Fulvivirga ulvae: one gene and its partner. The protein of the gene in region 1 binds, or shares a complex with, the protein of each later gene. Links are inferred from orthologs where the notes say so. Each region holds a gene or a part of one and is shown on either strand. Other genes may lie near its edges.

What was found.
Region 2: the proteins of scpA (region 1) and meaB are in contact, whole or in part, in a crystal structure (PDB 8DPB), measured with the Methylorubrum extorquens proteins. The link is inferred for Fulvivirga ulvae from one-to-one orthologs. Residues at the interface, in SOR27001.1 of Methylorubrum extorquens: Glu577, Glu578, Asn579, Asp580, Gly581, Arg582, Arg583, Arg585, His596, Ala604, Ser605, Ala608, Asp609, Gly611, Phe612, Asp613, Val614, Asp615, Ile616, Gly617, Pro618, Leu619, Glu625, Arg628, Gln629, Val631, Glu632, Asn633, Asp634, Glu661; in SOR26638.1 of Methylorubrum extorquens: Arg20, Ala21, Ala24, Arg25, Thr28, Ser32, Arg33, Arg34, His37, Thr98, Gly99, Gly100, Ser101, Ile102, Leu103, Lys106, Thr107, Ala110, Ala113, Ile114, Asp115, Arg116, Ala118, Phe119, Ile120, Arg121, Pro122, Pro124.

What each region holds. Positions count from the first base shown.
Region 1 is NZ_CP089981.1:3,340,187-3,350,872, reverse strand. The notes cover bases 3,476-6,439. They hold scpA (methylmalonyl-CoA mutase), read left to right. Parts: upstream 3,476-3,876; coding sequence 3,877-6,003; downstream 6,004-6,439. Other genes in these bases: LVD17_RS14125 (CHAT domain-containing protein), read left to right, coding at 6,071-6,439; LVD17_RS14135 (methylmalonyl-CoA mutase family protein), read left to right, coding at 3,476-3,870. In the rest of the region: MocR-like pyridoxine biosynthesis transcription factor PdxR, read left to right, coding at 1-1,043; chromosomal replication initiator protein DnaA, read right to left, coding at 1,024-2,442; more of LVD17_RS14135, read left to right, coding at 2,710-3,475; more of LVD17_RS14125, read left to right, coding at 6,440-10,306; LVD17_RS14120 (ion transporter), read left to right, coding at 10,421-10,686. UniProt on the Escherichia coli protein: Catalyzes the interconversion of succinyl-CoA and methylmalonyl-CoA. Could be part of a pathway that converts succinate to propionate.
Region 2 is NZ_CP089981.1:1,229,171-1,239,877, reverse strand. Bases 4,314-7,298 are described here. They hold meaB (methylmalonyl Co-A mutase-associated GTPase MeaB), read right to left. Parts: upstream 6,303-7,298; coding sequence 5,325-6,302; downstream 4,314-5,324. Other genes in these bases: LVD17_RS05095 (CHASE2 domain-containing protein), read left to right, coding at 6,417-7,298; LVD17_RS05105 (Dph6-related ATP pyrophosphatase), read left to right, coding at 4,617-5,330; cobC (alpha-ribazole phosphatase), read left to right, coding at 4,314-4,607. Also shown: LVD17_RS05140 (YncE family protein), read left to right, coding at 1-1,081; LVD17_RS05135 (acyl-CoA thioesterase), read left to right, coding at 1,212-1,598; LVD17_RS05130 (C1orf53 family protein), read left to right, coding at 1,598-1,753; LVD17_RS05125 (bifunctional adenosylcobinamide kinase/adenosylcobinamide-phosphate guanylyltransferase), read left to right, coding at 1,750-2,253; cobT (nicotinate-nucleotide--dimethylbenzimidazole phosphoribosyltransferase), read left to right, coding at 2,255-3,307; LVD17_RS05115 (adenosylcobinamide-GDP ribazoletransferase), read left to right, coding at 3,304-4,077; more of cobC, read left to right, coding at 4,062-4,313; more of LVD17_RS05095, read left to right, coding at 7,299-7,694; LVD17_RS05090 (hypothetical protein), read left to right, coding at 7,807-8,700; LVD17_RS05085 (Hsp20/alpha crystallin family protein), read right to left, coding at 8,769-9,191; LVD17_RS05080 (Nramp family divalent metal transporter), read left to right, coding at 9,407-10,645. UniProt on the Escherichia coli protein: Binds and hydrolyzes GTP. Likely functions as a G-protein chaperone that assists AdoCbl cofactor delivery to the methylmalonyl-CoA mutase (MCM) ScpA and reactivation of the enzyme during catalysis.

The DNA of each region.
Region 1 (10,686 bases):
AGGAGTGTCGCTCATTATCCGGCAGCAGTTATGGTAAGCATTTTCTGAAGTATGGCGATGCCCGGGGCGACGAAAAGTTGCGAACCTCTCTAAGCCAATATCTCTCCGAAACCCGTGGCATGAATATCAGTAAGGATAATATCCTGATCACACGAGGGAGCCAGATGGGCATCTATATGATCTTAAATGTGCTCCTCAATGAAAACGACGTGGTGGTAGTAGGCCATAGCAGTTATGATTCGGCAGATTGGAGTATTGAGCATCTCGGGGGCAAATTGAAACGCATTGATGTAGATGAATACGGGCTCGATATTGGTGCATTGGAAAACCTTTTAAAAACTACAAAAGTGAGTGTGGTATACATTACCCCACACCATCATTATCCCACTACAGTTACCCTGTCTGCCAATCGGAGGATACAGCTGCTCGAATTAGCCTTGAAATACAATTTTGCCATTATAGAAGATGATTACGATTATGATTTCCACTACAGTAGCAGTCCGCTGCTTCCTCTTGCAAGCCTCAATCACCATGAACATGTCATCTATATTGGCTCTTTCAGCAAGATATTCGCTCCGGCCATCCGGATTGGCTATGTGGTGTCATCCCGTAGGATCATAGACGAGCTCAGCAAGATCAGGGGCATCATTGACAGACAAGGCGACCCGGTGATGGAGCATGTGCTGGCCCTGGCCATTGAAAACGGGGAACTTCAACGGCACCTAAAGAAAACTCTTAAAATATACCTTTTGAGAAGGAATCTGATTTGCAGGCTCCTAACAGAAAGGCTCGGTGACCATATTGAATTTAAAGTACCGGAAGGAGGCATGGCAGTTTGGGTGAAATTCCGTAATGGACTAAAACCTGATGCCAGAACTTTGATAGATGATTGTTTAAAAAAGGGAGTTTACCTCAATGTAAATCATGATTTTATTGATAACCTCAATGCCATGCGGCTGGGGTTTGCGTCTATAAATGAAGAAGAGATAAATGCGGCTATAGACATTCTGGCCGGGGCCATTATTACACCGCCCGCATCTTGAGCTTTTTCTTCAATTCTTCTACGGAGGCCTTAAATGAAGCATTGGTATCCATCATATCATTGACAGACTGTACAGCATGTATAACTGTACTATGATCGCGACCTCCAAAATGATAGCCGATGGCTTTTAAGGAATGGTTAGTGTATTCCTTTGAGAAATACATAGCTACCTGCCGCGCTATCACAATTTCCTTTTTACGGATCTTGTCTTTTAAGGAGGCTATTTCAACTTTAAAAAATTCTGCAACAGTCTTTTGTATGTAGTCAATACCTACTTCTGTTTCTATATCATGAACGATATTCTTCAGGGTTTGCTTGGCAAGTTCCAGGTCAATATCCACACGATTTAAAGAAGCATGTGCTATCAAAGAGATCAGTACGCCTTCCAACTCTCTGATATTGGTATCAACACTGTAAGCCAGGTATTCTATCACGTTTTCAGGTATGTATATACCATCCGACTGCATCTTACGCTGGATAATTGCCACCCGTGTTTCATAATCGGGCTGTTGCAAATCTGCGGTCAGCCCCCATTTAAACCTGGACAGCAGCCTTTCCTGCAAGCCTTTCAGGTCACGGGGAGGACAGTCGCTGGTCATCACGATCTGCTTACCAGCCTGGTGCAGGTGATTGAAGATATGAAAGAATATTTCCTGAGTTCTTTCCTTACCAGCAAGAAACTGTACATCATCTATAATGAGTATATCCACCTGCATGTAAAAGTTCTGAAACTCCTGCGCCTTATTGTTCCTCAGGGCGTCAATAAACTGATTGGTAAATTTTTCTGATGAAACATATAAGACAAAGCGATCAGAAAGATTATTCTTGATCTCATTACCAATAGCCTGTACCAGATGTGTCTTACCAAGGCCAACACCGCCGTAAAGCATAAGCGGGTTAAAGGAAGTTACCCCCGGCTTTTGAGCCACGGCATAACCCGCCGACCTCGCCAGCCTGTTACAATCACCCTCAATATATGAATCGAATGTATTATTGGGATTTAGCTGAGACTCCTGATACAGAGAGTCTACCGACTTCAACTGAAAAGGAGAAATATACTCGTCTTTACCATTACTGGCATTGTAATTTCTTGAAGGTGTGCGGTTTGGCAGGCTAACAGATAAAGGTGAGGATTTGCTGTTCCCCCTATCTACTATAACCGAATATTCCAGACGAGCTTTCGGCCCCATAACTGCTATAATAGCTTTTTTCAGTACATGCACATAATGTTCTTCAAGCCATTCGTAGAAAAACTGACTCGGAACCTGAATAGTCAAAATATCGTCCGCGCATTTTAAAGGCACGATTGGCTGAAACCAAGTGTTGAAACTTTGCTCCGCCACGTTATCCTTGATTACCCGCAGACAATCACTCCAAACCGTTTCGCAATCAATGTGCATGTATTGTAATTCTATAAGATTGGTAAATCTCCAAACCCTCTAAGAGAAAAGGGTAACAAATTTGTGAAAAAAATCACGAACATGAAAGCGCTCTATAGCTCTATTTTTCAAAGATTTTACACTTATTTTTCCCAAACCAATAAAAGAATACGAATTCTTTAAAATGTATAATTGAATTACCTACGCGGGTAATAATATTATCTTCGCTCACTTCTCATAAGTAATCCAAAACAATTAACTTTACCTTATAACCTTACATATATATTAATGAGTGAACGACAAGAAAATTTATTTATTGACTTTAAAAACTCTCCAAAAGAGGACTGGATAAAAAAAGCCACCTCTGACCTGAAAGGGGAAGATGTTTTTGAAAAATATAACTGGAATTTTAACGACAAAATCACCCTTGAGCCCTACTATGACGAAAGCGATCTGAAATCCATTAAAGGAATTGAAAAATTTCAGAACAGGCTTATTTTAAAAGAAAACCCTACGGGTGAGAACCGGTACTGGGAGAACCTCCAAAAAATAATTGTAAACGACTCTAAAGCAGCAAATAAGCAAGCACTGGAAGCCCTCAATAACGGTGCTGACGGCCTCATTTTTGACCTGACTCATACACAAAATGTCTTACTTACCGATTTGCTTTATGACATTTTATTAGACTATTGCAGTGTTTCCTTCGTAGTGGGAGCCGACTTTAAACAGCATTTATATAACTACACTGACTTAATTGACGATAGGGGCATCGATCACCAAAGTATATCGGGCATTATTTTTTTAAATGAGCCCAACCGGACCACTGGTAATTATCTCGAAGTATTCAAAGCTATCATTAATTTTCCCGGGCTGTCTCTGAACATTAGTTCCGGGGAAAAAGACATTTCAACCGCCATTGCCGACTTACTTCATACGGCTGTTTCGGTAATCAACACTTTGGATGCTGCTGAATTCGATATTCGTCAGATCACTTCAAAGATCTCTTTCAGTTCCCTGGTATCAAAAGACTACTTTGGTGAGATAGCTAAAACAAGGGCATTGAGGAGTCTGTATTTCCAGCTGAGCCACGCTTATAAAGCTGACGACTTTAACCCTGAAGACCTGCACATACATTGTGTTTCGCCTGCATGGGCAGAAGAAAAATATCAGCCTCATGCCAACATGCTAAAATCAACCACCGCGGCCATGTCTGCAATATTAGGAGGGTGCGACAGTCTGTTGACCGAGCCGGAAGACTATGGCAATACGCTCATGGTAAGGATCGCCCGTAATGTAAGTTCTATTCTAAAAGAAGAGTCTTATTTTAATAAAACCACTGATCCTGCCGCAGGGTCTTACTACCTGGAAGTACTTACCGATAAGCTGGCCCGGGAAGCCTGGCTTAAGTTTCAACAAAAAGTAAAACAGGAAAAAGAAAAGATACAATAACTCCATATGCAACCAGATTTTACCCATATAAAATATAATGAATTTACTCCAAAAAAGGAAAATTCACATCAGTCTACTACTACAGCATCTGCCGAAAAAATAGATATACAGTCATATTACTCAAAGAAAGATTTTGAAAAGCTTGAACATACCGGTTTCTCAGCGGGCATACCGCCTTACCTGAGAGGACCGTATTCAACCATGTATGCCGGCAGACCCTGGACTATACGCCAATATGCAGGTTTCTCTACAGCAGAAGAGTCCAATGCGTTTTACAGAAGAAACCTGGCAGCGGGCCAGAAAGGACTTTCTGTAGCATTTGATCTGGCTACACACCGTGGCTATGATTCTGACCATCCAAGGGTAGCCGGTGATGTCGGCAAAGCCGGGGTAGCCATAGATTCGGTGCTGGATATGAAGGTGCTCTTCGATCAGATCCCTCTCGATAAAATGTCTGTTTCCATGACTATGAATGGTGCCGTGCTGCCGGTGATGGCATTTTACATAGCTGCTGCCGAAGAGCAGGGTGTAAAACCTGAGCAGCTTAGCGGAACCATACAAAATGACATTCTAAAGGAGTTTATGGTAAGGAATACATACATATATCCTCCACTCCCATCCATGAAGATCATTGCCGACATTTTTGAATACACCTCCAGAAACATGCCCCGGTTCAACTCCATAAGCATTAGCGGGTACCATATGCAGGAGGCTGGTGCTACCGCGGACATAGAGCTTGCCTATACGCTGGCCGACGGAATGGAGTACCTCAGAACGGGAATTAATGCCGGTATGGACATCGATGTATTTGCTCCGCGCCTGTCATTCTTCTGGGCCATCGGCATGAACCATTTTATGGAAATTGCCAAAATGAGAGCGGGGAGGTTGCTCTGGGCAAAAATTGTGAAACAGTTTAACCCAAAAGATCCGAAATCAATGGCCTTAAGGACGCACTGCCAGACTTCTGGCTGGAGTTTAACGGAACAGGATCCTTATAATAATGTAACCCGCACCTGCGTTGAGGCTCTGGCAGCAGCATTAGGTCATACGCAATCATTGCATACCAATGCCCTGGATGAAGCCATAGCTCTGCCAACTGACTTTTCAGCCCGTATAGCTCGTAATACACAACTCTACCTTCAAAATGAAACCGGTATTACCCGCGTAGTCGACCCCTGGGGAGGCTCCTACTATGTTGAAAGCCTTACCGCCGAGCTTGTAGATAAAGCCTGGGCGTTGATTGAGGAGGTGGAAGAACTGGGAGGTATGGCCAAGGCCATAGAAAGCGGTGTACCCAAAATGAGGATTGAAGAAGCTGCAGCCCGAAAACAGGCCAGGATTGATTCCGGAAAAGATATTATTGTGGGTGTGAATAAATATCAAACTGATGAAGAACCGGACTTTGATATTCTGGAAGTGGATAACACCCGTGTGAGGAACCAACAAATAGAACGATTAAATAAACTTAAGGCTGAGCGTAATCAGGAAGAAGTTCAGGAATCACTTCGGGCTATAACAGAAACTGCGAAATCCGGCAATGGCAACCTGTTAGAGCTGGCGGTGGATGCTGCAAGAAAAAGAGCAACGCTGGGCGAGATTTCTGACGCCATGGAGGAGGTTTATGGTCGTCATAAAGCTACTATAAGATCAATATCAGGTGTATATTCAGGAGAAGCGAAAATGGACAACAACTTTAAAGAAGCTAAAGTACTCTCGGACAAATTTGCAGAAGAAGAAGGCAGAAGACCGCGAATAATGGTGGCCAAAATGGGTCAGGATGGCCATGACAGGGGGGCAAAAGTTATTGCTACCAGTTTTGCAGACCTTGGCTTCGATGTGGATATCGGACCATTGTTTCAAACTCCGGAAGAGGTGGCCCAGCAAGCCGCAGAAAATGATGTACACGTAATCGGAGCCTCCAGCCTTGCTGCAGGCCATAAAACACTGGTGCCTGAGTTGATCAATGCACTAAAAAAACTCGGCAGGGAAGATATCATGGTTATTGCGGGAGGTGTTATTCCTCCAAAAGACTATGACTATCTCTACAAAGCCGGAGTGAGCGGAATATTTGGGCCGGGAACAGTAATTGCCGAAGCAGCTAAGGACATCCTGAACAAATTATTGAAAAGCTAAAAAATTAATAATCTAAATCATTATATTTATATAGGAAAAACCTACCCTAAACTTAAATACACGTGTCATGGATTTTAATTTCAAAAGCTTGAAGACATGTATCGCCCTTGCACTTCTATTATCATTTTCTGTGGGTTATGCCCAGAATTGGGACAAATATCTCAACAAAGCTGATGCCCAATATGAAGAAGGCGACTATGTAAAAGCGAAGAAGACCTTAGCCAAATTCAAGAAAAAATTATCAAAAAAACTCGGCACCAATAACGAATACATGCCGCAATACTACCTTAGAGAAGCCCGGTTTAATTTGGCTGTGGGGGTACTTGTAGAGTTTGATAACAGCATTCAGCAGGCGCTGCAGGTCAGTATGGCTGTTAATGGAGAACATAGTGTAAAACATGCCAGAAACCAACTGGAAATAGCTGAGATCCTGGCACATTATGGCAACTATGTTAGTGCCCAGGAGCATGTAGAGGCAGCGGAGAAAACATTAAAATCGTCTGACCAGTTAGATGATAAAATGCAGGCACAAATAAATCTGACGCGTGCTGAAGTGCTCTCCGGGCAGGGTTATTACAGGCAGGCACTTTCGTTTATTAATAATCAGCTGGATTACTTCCAAAGCAGAGCGGTGCTGAAGGAGACTTATGTAGATGAATCAGGAAAACTAAAGACCAGGAGGCTTTCTGAAGAAGAGATAGGTGAGCGACTGGGTGACTACGCCACCTTACTGACCCTAAAAGCCAATACATTTCGAAAAAAAGGCAACTACAACAGTGCTGACAGCGCGTTTGTAAGGGCAGAAGAATGGATCAGTTCGAATCTGGGTAATACCAGTGTTTACTATATCAACAACCAGTTTTTACATGGCAAACTTCTGGTTGAAAATGGTATAGACGTAGAAAAGATGCCCAACAACATTAAGTTTGAAAAATCCTTATCAAACCTCAAAAGACAACACGAAGAATCGCATTACCTTGCTTTTGAACTTTTTGAGGCACTTTTAAAACAGTATTTGCTTAATGACAACAAAGCCAAATACCGTAATCTGAAGGTGGAGTATGAGAAGGCCATAAAGAGAAATTTCTCCAAAAGCAGCCTGCATTATCTCAACCTTGAAACCCTTGAATTTGACTCCAAGCTTGTTAAAGAAAGAACCAAAAATCTCGAAAACCAGGCCAATGCCATACTTGCCTCCACGCGGGCTCTCCCCAGAAACCACAAAAAGACCATTGATATACTGGATTTTCTGTACCGGCTGGCCAGACAAAACCAGAACTTTCTGGCGGCAGAAAAAAACCTCACTGATATCATAGAAATCAAGAAAGCATTGTATGGAGAAAACTCACCGGAATACCACCTGGCAAAAATTGAACTGGCGAATTACTACCTCGACTTTACCGACAAGATCAAAGAGGCCGAGAATATCTATAATGAAAGCTTCTTTAAAATCGTAAGCAAGGAGATCGACCCATGGCATAAAGATTATGTCAACATACTCAACCATATCTCTACTTTCTATGAAAATACTGATCAATATGCCAAAGCTTCTGCCACTCTTGACAAGGCTCTTGACGCTGCCCGCTCCAAATACGACGATCAGGATCCCGATTATGGTGTTGAGCTTAATGAAATAGCCAGGTTACAGATCAAACTGGGAGAGTACGACAAGGCACAGGAAAATATCAGCAAATCCACAGAAATACTGGAAAGGGAAAGACGTAATGAGAAGCGTGTAGCTGACTATGTCAACGCTATGGAAACAAGCGCCAAATTAAAAGCCATCCAGGGATTGTTTGATGATGCTGAAGAAACACTGGAACGATCCCAGAAGCTACTGACCAGGGCTGAATCTACTGTAAATTATAATGAGCTCAATGCTACCGAGGAACTGGCGAGTCTGTACATTACCCTTGGAAGGTATACCGAGACTGAAAGGCTTTTACAAAAGCTTATTACTACTTACGAAGTACGATATGGCCGCCAATCAAGAAAACTTGTTGCTCCTTTGGTTAACAAAGGCAGGTTAAAATTAATATCAGGTGAATACCCTGAGGCTGAAAAAACAGCCCAACGCTCACTGGCTATCGCGGAAAGTATTTTCGGAAGCAATTCTTCCAAAATGGCCCCTTCGCTTCTGCTGCTTTCGGAAATATATACAAGCATTGGTGATTACGATAAAGCCCAGGCCAACGTGGAGCGTGCAATTAAGATCCAGGAAGCACAATTTGGACGTCAACATGTAGATGTAGGTAATTCTATTACACAGCTTGCTCTCATTCGTTTTTATAAAGGTGACAACCTGAGAGAAGTGGAGAAACTGATGGACGAAGCCAAAAATATAATTGCCGGCAAATTGGGAAACCGAAACCCTCAGTACGCCAACATTTTAACAGAGCTCTCCAAAGTCTATATTTCCCAAAGAAGGTTCGATGAAGCCTTTAATGCCCTTACACTGGCTGAAAACATATGGGTATCAAAAGTTGGCCGTAGAAATAACATCAATGCAGCAAGTATTTATACTCTTACCGGTGATATCTATTACCTGCAACGCAAATTTGATCTTGCTGAAGAGAACTATGAGAAAGCCAAAAAGCTTTACGAAAAATTCTTTAATAACAACCATCCTGAATATGTGAAGATACTTTCCAAGCTAAGCAAAGTATACTATATGGAGGGTGACAGCCGCAATGCAAAAAAATTCATTGAAGAGGCACTGGTAAATTATGGAAACTTTATCCGTGATTTCTTCCCGGCACTGAGTGAAAGGGAAAAAGCCAAATACTGGAATACTATCAGGCCTGATTTCGAGTTTTACAACACGCTGGCCTTTAACCTGAAGGATACTGATAAAAAGGTTATTGGCTCAGTATATAACAACGCATTACTGACAAAAGCTATTTTGTTAAACTCTTCGATTAAGATCAGAGAAAGAATACTAACCAGCAGCGACGAAGAGCTTAAAAGTAAATATAATGACTGGCTGGCCAAAAAGGAGCACCTCACAAATGTACTTTCAATGAGCGTGGAACAGCTCACTGAAAATCAGATCGACCCTGTCGCACTTGCTCATGAGGTAGAGCAACTGGAAAAAGACCTGAGCCAAAAATCAGAGCTGTTTAGCTCAAGTTTCGAAGACAAAACTATCGTATGGCAAAATGTACAAAAGGCCCTCAAGCCTAACGAGATAGCCATTGAGATGGTAAGATATCGCTATTTCGACCATGTATTTACAGATTCAGTGGTGTATGCAGCCATTTACATCAAGCATGAAAAAGAGCAACCCGAGCCGGAAGTGGTGCTGATCAAAAATGGCCATGACCTGGAGAATAAATTATTTAAGTTTTACCGAAACAGCATCACTTTTAAGGTAAAGGACAGGTACTCTTATGACAATTACTGGGCACCGTTAAAAAACATTGCCGGTGCCTATCCTACCATTTACCTCTCTGCCGACGGTGTCTACAACCAGATTAACCTGGAGGCTATACCTGTCAGCGATGAGAAATATGTTATAGACAATTCGAATATCATACTGGTAAGCAACACAAAAGATATTTATCTCAGACAGGTAAAGACACAATTGGTCCAGGAAGAAAAAAGGGCCTCTATGTTTGGAAATCCGGCTTTTTATATGGCCTCTAATTCGGGTGATATAAATGCTCTGCCCGGCACAGAGCGCGAAGTGCGCGAGCTTAGAGACCTGCTAAGCAACAAAGGCTGGACCACAACCTCCTATATGGAGCAGGAAGCCAATGAAGAGCAAATCAAAAGGTTGGATAATCCAAAAGTCTTCCACATTGCCACGCATGGTTTTTTCACACCTGTTAAGGAATTGGAAACCTCGCAGGAGATCATGCAAAGTGAATCGGAGGCAGCTCAAAATCCATTACTTCGGACGGGTCTTTTGCTAACCGGTGCAGGAGATCTTTTGAATAAGACAGCCTACAACTATAATCTTGAAAATGGGATACTTACAGCCTATGAAGCTATGAACCTCAACCTTGATCAGACCGAGCTGGTTGTATTGAGCGCCTGCGAAACAGGACTGGGGGAACTGGCGGTAGGAGAAGGTGTATACGGCCTGCAACGTGCCTTTTTGGTAGCGGGTGCCAAAACCCTGATCATGAGTATGTTTAAAGTCGATGACCGGGCAACTCAATTGCTAATGACCAAATTCTACAAAAAATGGCTGGAGACTGGTAAAAAAAGGCAATCATTCATCGAAGCAAAAAAGGAACTAAGAACGGAATACCCTGACCCTATTTATTGGGGATCGTTTATCATGATAGGCCTGGATTAGCAGGTTTCTTTGCAAACAAGAAAAGCTGTTTCATGTTGATAGTACAGAGACAGCTTTTTTTATTTCTCCTGATTACATTGACTTTAACACCCTAAAAAAGCATTTTAGCACTCCATGGAACAGTCCAAAAATACATCAAAGCAAGGCTGGAAAGAATATCTTCATGAAGTAATTTTTGAAGCCGACACGTCCGAAGGCAAAGCTTTTGATGTCATATTGCTCGTAGCCATCCTGCTGAGTGTGATAGCCGTAATGCTGGAAAGTGTTTCCAGTATCAAAGCAGAGTATGGGGATATCCTTTATATTATAGAGTGGTTTTTTACAGCACTTTTCACCATTGAGTATATAGCCAGATTAGTGGTAATTACTAAACCGGGAAA
Region 2 (10,707 bases), 2.1 Mb from region 1 along the record:
CCAGTTTTTAAAACGCGTATTATTTGGCCTTTTAGTGGCCACCTCCAGCTTGTTCGCGTCATGTTCTGATGATGACAGTGTGGGGCCATTGCCTGGTCAGGAAGGCTTTTTTGTGATCAATGAAGGCGGATTTGGCAATGGCGACGCCAGCCTTTCATATTTTGACAAGGCTACCAATACTATGATCAATGATGTATTTCTTGAAAATGCGGAAAGGCCCTTGGGGGATCAGGCGCAATCAATGAGCATCTATAATGGTAATGGTTATATTGTAGTTCAAAACTCAGGTAAGATTGAGGTTATTAATGCTGAGAATTTCGGTTCATTGGGAACAATTAACAAGGATGCAGGGATAGTTTCCCCACGGTATTTTCTTGGTATAGACCAAAATAAGGGCTATGTAACGGATTGGGGTGCAGACGGCGTAACAGGAACGGTTAAAGTTATCGACCTGAATGCTCTTGAAGTTACCAAAACCATTGACGTTGGCCAGGGAGCTAATGAAATGGTCAGGTTAGGAAATAAAATATATGTAGCCAACAACGGAGGCTGGGGATACGACAATAAAGTTGTGATCGTTGATATTAATACCGACCAGGTTGTTGGTAGCATTACTGTTGGGGATAATCCTTCAGCATTGAAAGTAGACCGAAACAATAATATTTGGGTAACAGGTAGTGGCAAGACAGTTTACAATCCTGACTGGTCAGTGGATGAGGCCAACAGCACCCCTGCTTTCCTTGCTAAAATTGTAAATGATGAAGTAGCCCTGAAGTTAGATGCAGCCAGCGTATATACGGGGCTTGGCAGACTGGTGATGAACAATGCAGCAGACCAGCTCTATTTCAACTATTCAGGTGCAGTATATACCATGAGCATCGACGCCACTGAGTTACCCGCTTCACCATTTATCGATAAGTCCTTTTATGGCCTTTCTGTCGACCCTTCAACCGACAATGTGATTGGAACTGAGGCTCCTAACTTTAGCTCGGCCGGTACAGTCTACCGATATGATAATACAGGTAAGCTGATCGACCAATACACTGCAGGTATTGCACCTAACGGATGCGCATTTAAATAATTAAGATAAACCAGAGACATTTTGTAGAGGCTTTAATACCCTGCTTTTATCAATCCTATTTGGATTAAGTTTGTGGGCATGAAGTAATTAAGGCTTCTATAGAATGGGTTTACAACTAACCAATGATTATATGACCGATATTGCCACAAGAATAGAAAAATCGAAAACCTCAATTTTCAAAGCTGTTTTTCCCAACACCACCAACCATTACGATACCCTATTTGGAGGTACGGCATTGCAACTGATGGACGAAGTGGCTTTTATTACGGCCACCCGGTTTTCCCGGAAGCGTGTAGTTACTGTTTCTTCAGAACGAGTGGATTTTAAACATCCTATACCGGCAGGCACATTGGTCGAGCTGATCGGTACGGTATCCCATGTGGGTAAAACAAGCCTGAAAGTGCAGGTTGATATTTTCATTGAGCAGATGTACAGTGAAGACAGGGAGAATGCTATTCAGGGTGAATTCACCTTTGTGGCTATTGATGATGATAAAAAACCGGTGAGCGTACTGTAATGCAAAGCGGGAAGGGGAGCAAGGAGGAAGAGCCGATGTATTACATTGAAAATGGCTTGTATGTATTCACTGAGGCCTATCACCTCAAACGGGGTTATTGCTGCCAGAGTGGGTGCAGGCATTGTCCCTATGGTTTTAAAAAGAAGAAAAAATGATCATTTTCATATCAGGCGGGGAAAGGAGTGGGAAGAGCAGGTATGCTCAGGAGCTGGCACTTTCCAAAACAGATACACCCTATTACCTGGCAACCTCCAAGATCTGGGACGATGATTTTGAAGAAAGGGTGAAGCGGCACAAGCAGGAGCGGGATGAGCGTTGGACGAATATCGAAGAGCAGTTTGAGCTTGCAAAGGTATTGCCTGAACATGGAGTAGTGGTAGTAGACTGTATTACGCTATGGCTCACCAATTACTTTTCAAAATACAAAGGCGATAAAGAAGCCATAATGAAAGAGGCGAGAGCAGAGGTGGCTAAGCTTTTTGATTATCAAGGCGTACTGATCATCATTACAAATGAGCTGGGCATGGGCCTGCATGCCAGTACCAAGGCCGGGCGCGATTTTGTGGAGTGCCAGGGCTGGATCAATCAATTTATTGCAGCAAATGCAACGGAAGCGTACTTTATGGTTTCAGGAATCCCTTTAAAAGTTAAATGATATGGCAAGTATAAAACCATGCAACCGCGAGATACTGAGCAAAATTCAGCATAAAATAGACCACAAAACCAAGCCACTGGGAGCGTTGGGTGCCCTGGAGGAAATCGCACTTCGGGTAGCTCTTATCCAGCAAACGGATGCACCGCATTTGACAAAGCCGGGTATGGTAGTATTTGCAGCCGATCATGGCATAGCGCGGGAGGGGGTCAGTGCTTTTCCGCAGGAGGTAACCGTACAGATGGTACAGAATTTCCTTCATGGAGGTGCTGCCATTAATGTATTTTGCAAACAGCACAATATTGAGCTACACATTGTAGATGCGGGCGTTAATGCAGACCTTCCCGATTACCCTAACCTTATACAAAAACCGGTTGGAAAAGGCACTGCCAGCTTTTTGTCAGAGAAGGCCATGAGCCTGGAAGCATGCGGACAGGCCTTTAAGTCAGGAGAGGAAGTGACCTTTAAAATTTCCCAGTCCGGCAGCAACATTATTGGCTTTGGTGAGATGGGCATTGGCAACACATCCTCAGCCAGCATGCTCACCAGCCTGCTTTGCCAGTTGCCTTTGGCAGATTGTGTGGGCAAAGGAACAGGTTTGAACGAGTCCCAGTGGCAGAAAAAGATAGATATACTTCAAAATGCCCTGAACTTTCACAGACTATCACCCGAAAGTGACAGCATAGATATACTGACCACATTCGGAGGGTTCGAGATCGCGATGATGGCCGGCGCCATGATGAAGGCCGCTGAGCTGGGTATGGTAGTACTGGTAGATGGTTTTATAGCCACATCAGCTTTTCTGGTGGCGCATGCGCTACAGCCTGCTATACTTGATTATGCCATCTTCTGCCACGTTTCTGAAGAACCCGGCCATAAAAAGGCCCTTGATTTCCTGGATGCAAAACCTATTCTTCATCTCAATATGAGGCTTGGTGAGGGTACAGGTGCGGCAGTGGCCTATCCGGTAATTCAGTCAGCCGTTAATTTTCTCAATGAAATGGCCTCTTTTGAGGAGGCCGGCGTTTCTGAAAAAGACGAAGTGAAGCCGGTATGAAACACGAAGTCCGGCTGTTTTTTACCGCGCTGATGTTCTATACCCGTATCCCATGCCCGAAATGGGTGGATCATTCGGCAGAATACCTCAATCAGTGCACAAAATATTTTCCCTTGATCGGGTGGCTGGTCGGTAGCGCATCGGCTCTGGTGCTGTGGCTGGCTATGTTCATTTTTCCGGCATCGGTAGCCGTTATATTATCTATGGTTACAGGTATACTCATCACCGGGGCTTTTCATGAAGATGGCTTCGCTGATGTGTGCGATGGATTTGGAGGAGGCTGGACAAAATCAAAGATCCTTGCGATCATGAAAGACAGCCTTATAGGTGCGTATGGGGTAACGGGGCTTGCACTCATTTTACTGATGAAATTCTCGCTGGTTTCAGCCATAGCGCAACAAGTGCAAACAGGGCTGCTTTTCGGCATATTGATCGCTGCGCATACCGTAAGCAGGCTGGCGCCTGTTTTTATAATATACTTTGGTGAATATTCAAGGGAAGATGCCAGCAGCAAAGTAAAACCTGTGGCCAAAAAATTATCGGCAATCAATTTTGTGGTTGCCATTGTTATAGGGTTGTTGCCCATAATACGGCTACAGAGCCCGTGGTATTGGCTCATACTTTTTCCTGTTCTGCTGGCTACCTGGTTTTTGTATCGTTATTTTTATAAGTGGATTGAAGGATATACCGGCGATTGCCTCGGAGCTACGCAACAGGTAACAGAAATAATTTTCTATCTTTCAATGTTTGTTTTATGGAAGTTTATCTGATCCGACATACCACCCCACACATAGAAAAAGGAGTTTGCTATGGTCAGTCCGACCTTGATCTGGTAGAGACCTGGCAAGAGGAGTTCCAAACCGTGGCTGGAAAGCTGCCAGGCCAGTTTGATGCCTATTATACGAGTCCCCTGAAACGATGCATGCACCTTACCATGCACCTTACTGAGGATTTTTCCACTGACCACCGGTTGATGGAGTTTAACTTCGGCGACTGGGAAATGAAAAAGTGGGATGACATCCCCAAAGCACATATTGACCCGTGGATGAAAGATTTTGTTAATGTTACCGTGCCATCGGGTGAAAGCATGGCGGCAATGAATGAGCGGGTCAAAGCTTTTTTTTCAGAGCTGGTAGCTAAAGATTATAAACGAGTGGCCGTAATCACGCACAGCGTGGTTATCCGGATCGTTCTCTGCCATGTAGAAGGCCTGCCCTTGACAAGAGCCTTTGAAAGACCATTAACCTACGGAGATGTGGTAAAAGTGGAGTTGAATGAACAGGTTTTTACAAGTAATTGATAAGATCAAATGCCTAAAACACCAATAACTATTAGCTGGAGCGGAGGAAAAGACTCTGCTTATGCCTTATTCCGTGTCATGGAGACCGGGGCATACGATATCAGAAGCCTGCATACTGTTTTTGACTCCGAATTAAAAAGGGTTGGCTTGCATGGAGTGCACGAACATTTGATTGAAGTCCAGGCTGAGGCCCTTGGCATTCCTCTGGAAAAGATCTACCTGCCCAAAGATAATTCACATGAAGCCTATGAGCGTGTAATTAAAAACTTCTGCATGGCCAAAAAAGAAGAAGGGATAAATCACATCATGTATGGTGACATTTTTCTTGAAGACCTGAAGGCCTATCGTGATAAACAATTAAGTTCGGCAGGCATGAAAGGTGTATATCCGATATGGAAAGAAGACACACAACAACTGGTCGAAGAGTTTGTGGCAGATGGTTTTAGAACGGTGGTATGTGCCGCTAATGCCGCTATGTTTGACAAAGAGCAGGTAGGAAAGACGATCGATGCGGAATGGCTCAACCGTCTAGCAGATGGCGTAGACCCTTGTGGTGAAAATGGTGAGTTCCATACTTTCGTTTATGCTGGCCCGGTGTTTCGTAAGCGAGTTGATTTTCGCCTGGGCGATGTGGTGGAAAAAAGCTACGAGTACAACAAAAAAGAAGATGACGGCGGTCTCACCCCAATGAAGTCCAGCTTTTGGTTTCAGGAGCTTCTATAATCTGATCAGCTCCCTTGCTGCTGCCTGGGGAGTGATTTCACCCAAACCAACCTGCTTCTCCATTTCAGGTATACGCTCGGCTACTTCGGGTTTGTGGTAAAAATTGTTTTTTAGCAGAAAGCCTATGGTTTCGTGCATCCAGTTGATGTTCTGGTGCTTGCGAAGCTGATCCAGGCCTGATCCCATATGGCTGAAATACTCCTCAATCATTTTCCAGATATCGTCCAGACCCTGCCGCGTAACGGCTGAGCAGGTCAATACTTTGGGAGACCAGTCTGTTTCCGAAGGGGGAAATAAATGTAAGGCATTCTGATATTCAGCCCTGGCCTTTTTTGAAGCAGTAATATTGTCCGTGTCAGCCTTGGTAATGGCAATGGCATCCGCCATCTCCATAATCCCCTTTTTTATGCCCTGCAGCTCATCACCGGCACCTGCCAGCATCAGCAGCAAGAAGAAGTCAACCATACCCTTAACAGCAACCTCAGACTGGCCGACCCCGACCGTTTCAATAAAGATGATTTTATAGCCGGCCGCCTCACACAGCAGCATAGTCTCACGGGTTTTGTTGGCCACGCCTCCGAGCGATGCCCCAGTGGCAGAAGGCCGGATATAGGCATTACGATGGTGTGATAGCTGCTCCATGCGGGTTTTGTCGCCCAATATGCTCCCTCCACTCCTTTGGCTGCTGGGGTCTACGGCCAGTACAGCCAGCTTTTTGTCCATCTCTGCCAGATGCAGGCCCATGGCTTCTATAAAAGTACTTTTGCCGACACCGGGTACACCAGTAATGCCTATTCGCTTTGAGTTGCCCGTATAAGGTAAGATCCTGATCAGCACCTGTTCGGCCAGTGCCTGGTCACCCGCAAGATTGCTCTCGATCAACGTAATGGTACGGCTTAGAACTACGGTATTGCCCGCGAGCACACCATCCACATATTCGTTTACACTCAGTCTTTTCCGTCTTGAAGTCATACGCAGCAAATCAAGGCATTAATTTAAATTATATTACTTAAAACTGCCTAAAATTTATATTTTTACTATTGCGTTGCCCAAAATTGGGTCGACTTACATTAACTAACAGTGTCTATGGGAAGGAAATTCTGGATAGATTGTATCCTGGGAACTATCTTTATTTTTGGCATCATGTGGGTGATCTTCAACGTTTCCCAATTCCAGATCTTTGATGCCTTTGATCCGGTGGGTGAAGCATTGGACGATATGGAGATGACCGATGTGGCTTTTTCTCAACTCAGGGAAGACCCGGTTCCGGATACTAACATTGTTATTATTAATATAGGCATGCTGAGCAGGGCCGAAATAGCCCGGCAACTTCAGATCATTAACCAATATAAACCAGCCGTAGTAGGTTTTGACAGCTTTTTCAATTTCAGAAGTGCAGATACGTTAGGTGACCTTGCCCTTAGCAATGCATTTTCAGAGGTGGAAAACCTGGTGATGGTTACCAAACTGCTTCAGTCAGATTCCCTGAAAGTGTTGCGTGAGGGCGATGATATCTATGATTCCCTGGAAGTCTCGCATGATTTATTTCGTAAGGATGCATATCAGGCCTTTGCTAACCTTGATACCGACGCTGAAAATCAGGAAGATTATAAAACCTGCCGAGCCTTCCCTACCAGGCGGATAGTTAATGGAAAAGAACATGTGGCTTTTGCCGTTCAGGTAGCCGAATTATATGATCCGGTAAAAGTGAAAGAACTCAAGCAACGGAATAAACCCACGGAAATAATTAACTACAGGGGCAACCTTGTGGATTTCTTTGGGCGTACAGGTTATCCCAATATGTTTTACGCCCTTGATGTGGATGATGTGTTTAGCGAAAACTTCGTTCCGGAAATGATCAAGGGTAAAATCGTGCTTTTTGGGTTTATGGGGGAGAATTTTTTCGATACCTCCTGGGATGATAAGTTTTTTACGCCTTTGAATAAAAACTATGCAGGTAAAGCCAATCCGGATATGTATGGCGTGGTGGTTCATGCTAATATTGTCTCTATGATCTTAAAGGAGGACTATGTCGATGAGTTGACGGATAAAGAAGGTATAGGCATAATTGTGGCTATATTGATATGTTTCCTTAATGTAGCGCTATTTTCTTATGTTTATTTCAAGGTCCCGGACTGGTATGATGGCATTACCAAACTGGTGCAATTGGCAGAGATAATGCTTATTATATTTTTAATGGTAATTGTTTTCAGTGAATACAGTTTTAAGCTAAATTTGGTAATTACACTTGCTGCGATCGCTTTGGCGGGAGACGGACTTGAGGTCTTTTATGGTGTGGTTAAAAACCTGTTTAACAAAGAAAGTCGGAAACAACTGTTTACCATTCGCCGTAAAAGGGTATAAAAGTATATGGTATTTAAATAATCTTATTTATTACTAAAATCGTAAAATTTTTAAATCAACACGTTGGATGCCTCCGGGTTTCCATTCAGATTATCAAAATCAATTTAAACTCATGGAAAAGAATGTATTTGTTTTAACGTTCATGCTCATTTTTACAGTGGGGACTACCTTTGGACAAGGCTATACTTTTAAAGTACTTGCCAACAAAGGAGCGAATAAGGTAAAATCGGGATCAGAATGGCAAGCGCTTAAAACCGGAGCCTCACTGCAGGATGGAGATGAGCTTATTATTTCAGAAAATGCCTATCTGGGTTTGGTGCATGCGAGCGGAAAGACTCTGGAATTGAAAGCACCGGGGAATCATAAAATTACAGACCTAGCAGCTAAAGTAAGTACAGGAGGGTCAAGCGTAGCCAGTAAGTATGCTGATTTTGTATTAAGTAAAATGTCGGCCGAAGGAAAGAAAAACAGATTGAGTGCCACCGGAGCCGTACATAGAGGTAGTAGTGATGCTATTCAGGTTTTCATGCCCAGCTCGGTAGGGGTGTTTAATGACAATGCTATAATCAGATGGGATTCTCTTGATGGTCAGAATACTTACATTGTTACCTTGAAAAATATGTTTGACGACGTCCTGCTTTCTATCGAAACCAAAGACCCCAATATAGAGCTGGATCTGACTGATGACAAGATTTCCAAAGAGAATGTGGTGTTGTTGTCAGTAGCATCAAAAGGTGATGCTGAAGTGAAATCAGGTACTTATGCTATCAAACGTCTGCCTCAGGCAGATGCTGAGCGTGTAAAAGCCACGCTAAATGACCTTATGTCTGATGTCAAGCAGGAAACAGCGCTCAATAAATATATCCTTGCAGGATTTTATGAAGAGAACAACCTCCTTATAGATGCCCTGACCAGCTATGAGGAAGCCATAAAACTGGCGCCTGAAGTGGAAAGCTACAGAGATGCATATGTAGAGTTCCTGCTTAGAAACAGGTTAAATGAATAGTATTATCAGAAATGAATAAAAAAAAGAGGCTACGAAGCCTCTTTTTTTTGTCTGTTCTCCAACTTCACTTAGCTAACTTTGATCATACTCTTTGTTTCTTTCTTCTCTGTCAGGGGCAGTTTAATGGTCAGGATGCCATCAGCATAGTTGGCACTGATGCTCTCTTGGTTGATGTCTTCGGAAAGTGTAAAGGCCCTTCTGAATTTGCCGTAGTTAGACTCTTGCTTTTGAAGCTTCTCTTTCAACTCATCTTTTAAAATCCTTTCACCACTTATTTCAAGCACATTGTTCTCCAGGTTAATGCTAAAATCTTCTTTTTTCATACCGGGAACAATAAGTTGCAGCTCAATTTCTTTTTCTCCTTTGAAGATATCTACTGCCGGTTTGAAGTTGGCACTACCGTTTGTTTTGTCTCTTAAAACACTCTCGATCAAATCACCAAAAGTACCTGGTACAAAGTCGTTTAATGGGTTGTATCTTACTAATGTCATGGCTTTATAAATTTAAGTTTTATGTTTTTGTTTCACTTTAACTCTACACAATTGAAAATTGTACCAGACCGGATTTTGCCCTCAAAATTCAAATAAATAAGACACAATGTCATTAATTTTCATAATGACTTACGATATTAATGTCAATTTGTCTTGTTTTGACTATTTAGTTTTAGAAAAGGAATTTTATATATTGTGCCGCTAATTGCTAAAACATGAACGATAAGGTCAGGAATTTTTTAAAGACGTTAGGGCCGGGGATTGTATTTGCCGGAATGTGCATTGGTGTGTCTCACCTGGTGCAGTCTACCCGTGCGGGAGCTGATTATGGCTTCGCATTACTCATAGCTGTTATTGCGGCCAACCTGTTTAAATATCCTTTTTTCGAATTTTCTTCTCGCTATACTGGTGCTACCGGGCTAAGTATACTTGATGGCTATGCCAAAGTAGGTAAGTGGATCTTATGGGTTTATGGGATCATGACCCTTGTTACCATGTTTATTGTGAGTGCCGCGGTGACCTTTGTGGCTGCAGGCCTGCTAAGCAACCTTATGGGCTTTGAACTTACTACCAATTGGTGGGCAGCGATCATTTTTGGTGTTTGCATCATTGTGCTGGGCAGTGGCAGGTACGGTGCCCTGGACAGCCTCCTGAAAATCGTAAGCGTCGTGCTGCTGATCTCCACCATTACGGCCGTTGTTGTAGCTTTCGCAAAAGGTCGCCCGGAACCTGTAGAGGGGTTTGTCCCCAAAGAGCTGAACAGTGCCAGCGGATTGATATTCCTAATAGCACTGATGGGATGGATGCCAACGGCGGTAGATATGTCGACCTGGACAGGCCTCTGGGCAGAAGCCAGGATCAAACAAACCGGATATAAACCTACTTTGAAAGAGACGCTGCTCGATTTTAATATTGGCTACTCCATTACTGCCCTGCTGGCCGTTATATTTTTATCCCTCGGCGCATTGGTTATGTACGGCAGTGGCATTGAGATGTCCAATAGCGCGCCTGCATTTGCCGGACAGTTATTAGGAATGTACACTTCTTCTATCGGTCCCTGGAGTTATTTTATCATTGCCGTGGCTGCTTTTAGCACGATGTTTAGCACATCAATTACTGTGCTTGATGGCTATGGGCGAACTATGGAGCGCATTGTCAAACTGATTTTTGACGGGAAAAAGAAAGTCGGCTACTTCTACTGGGTCGTGCTGATCGCAGTTGGTTCCTTTTTAGTTATATCCCAGTTTTTAAATAATCTTAAAAGCCTTGTAGACCTGGCAACAGTAGTGTCATTTGTGATCGCACCGTTGGCTGCATTTCTGAACTATAAAGTTATATTCTCGAAGGACATAACCGGAGATTTTGTGCCACCAAAATGGTTAAAACTTCTGGCAATAGGAGGACTGATCTTCTTATCAGCCTTTACGTTAATCTATTTTTATGTCCTAATTTGACGTTTTGAAAGGGTGCTGAAAATTTCTTTAAATTTTTAGAAATTATTTTTTGCATATTTTAA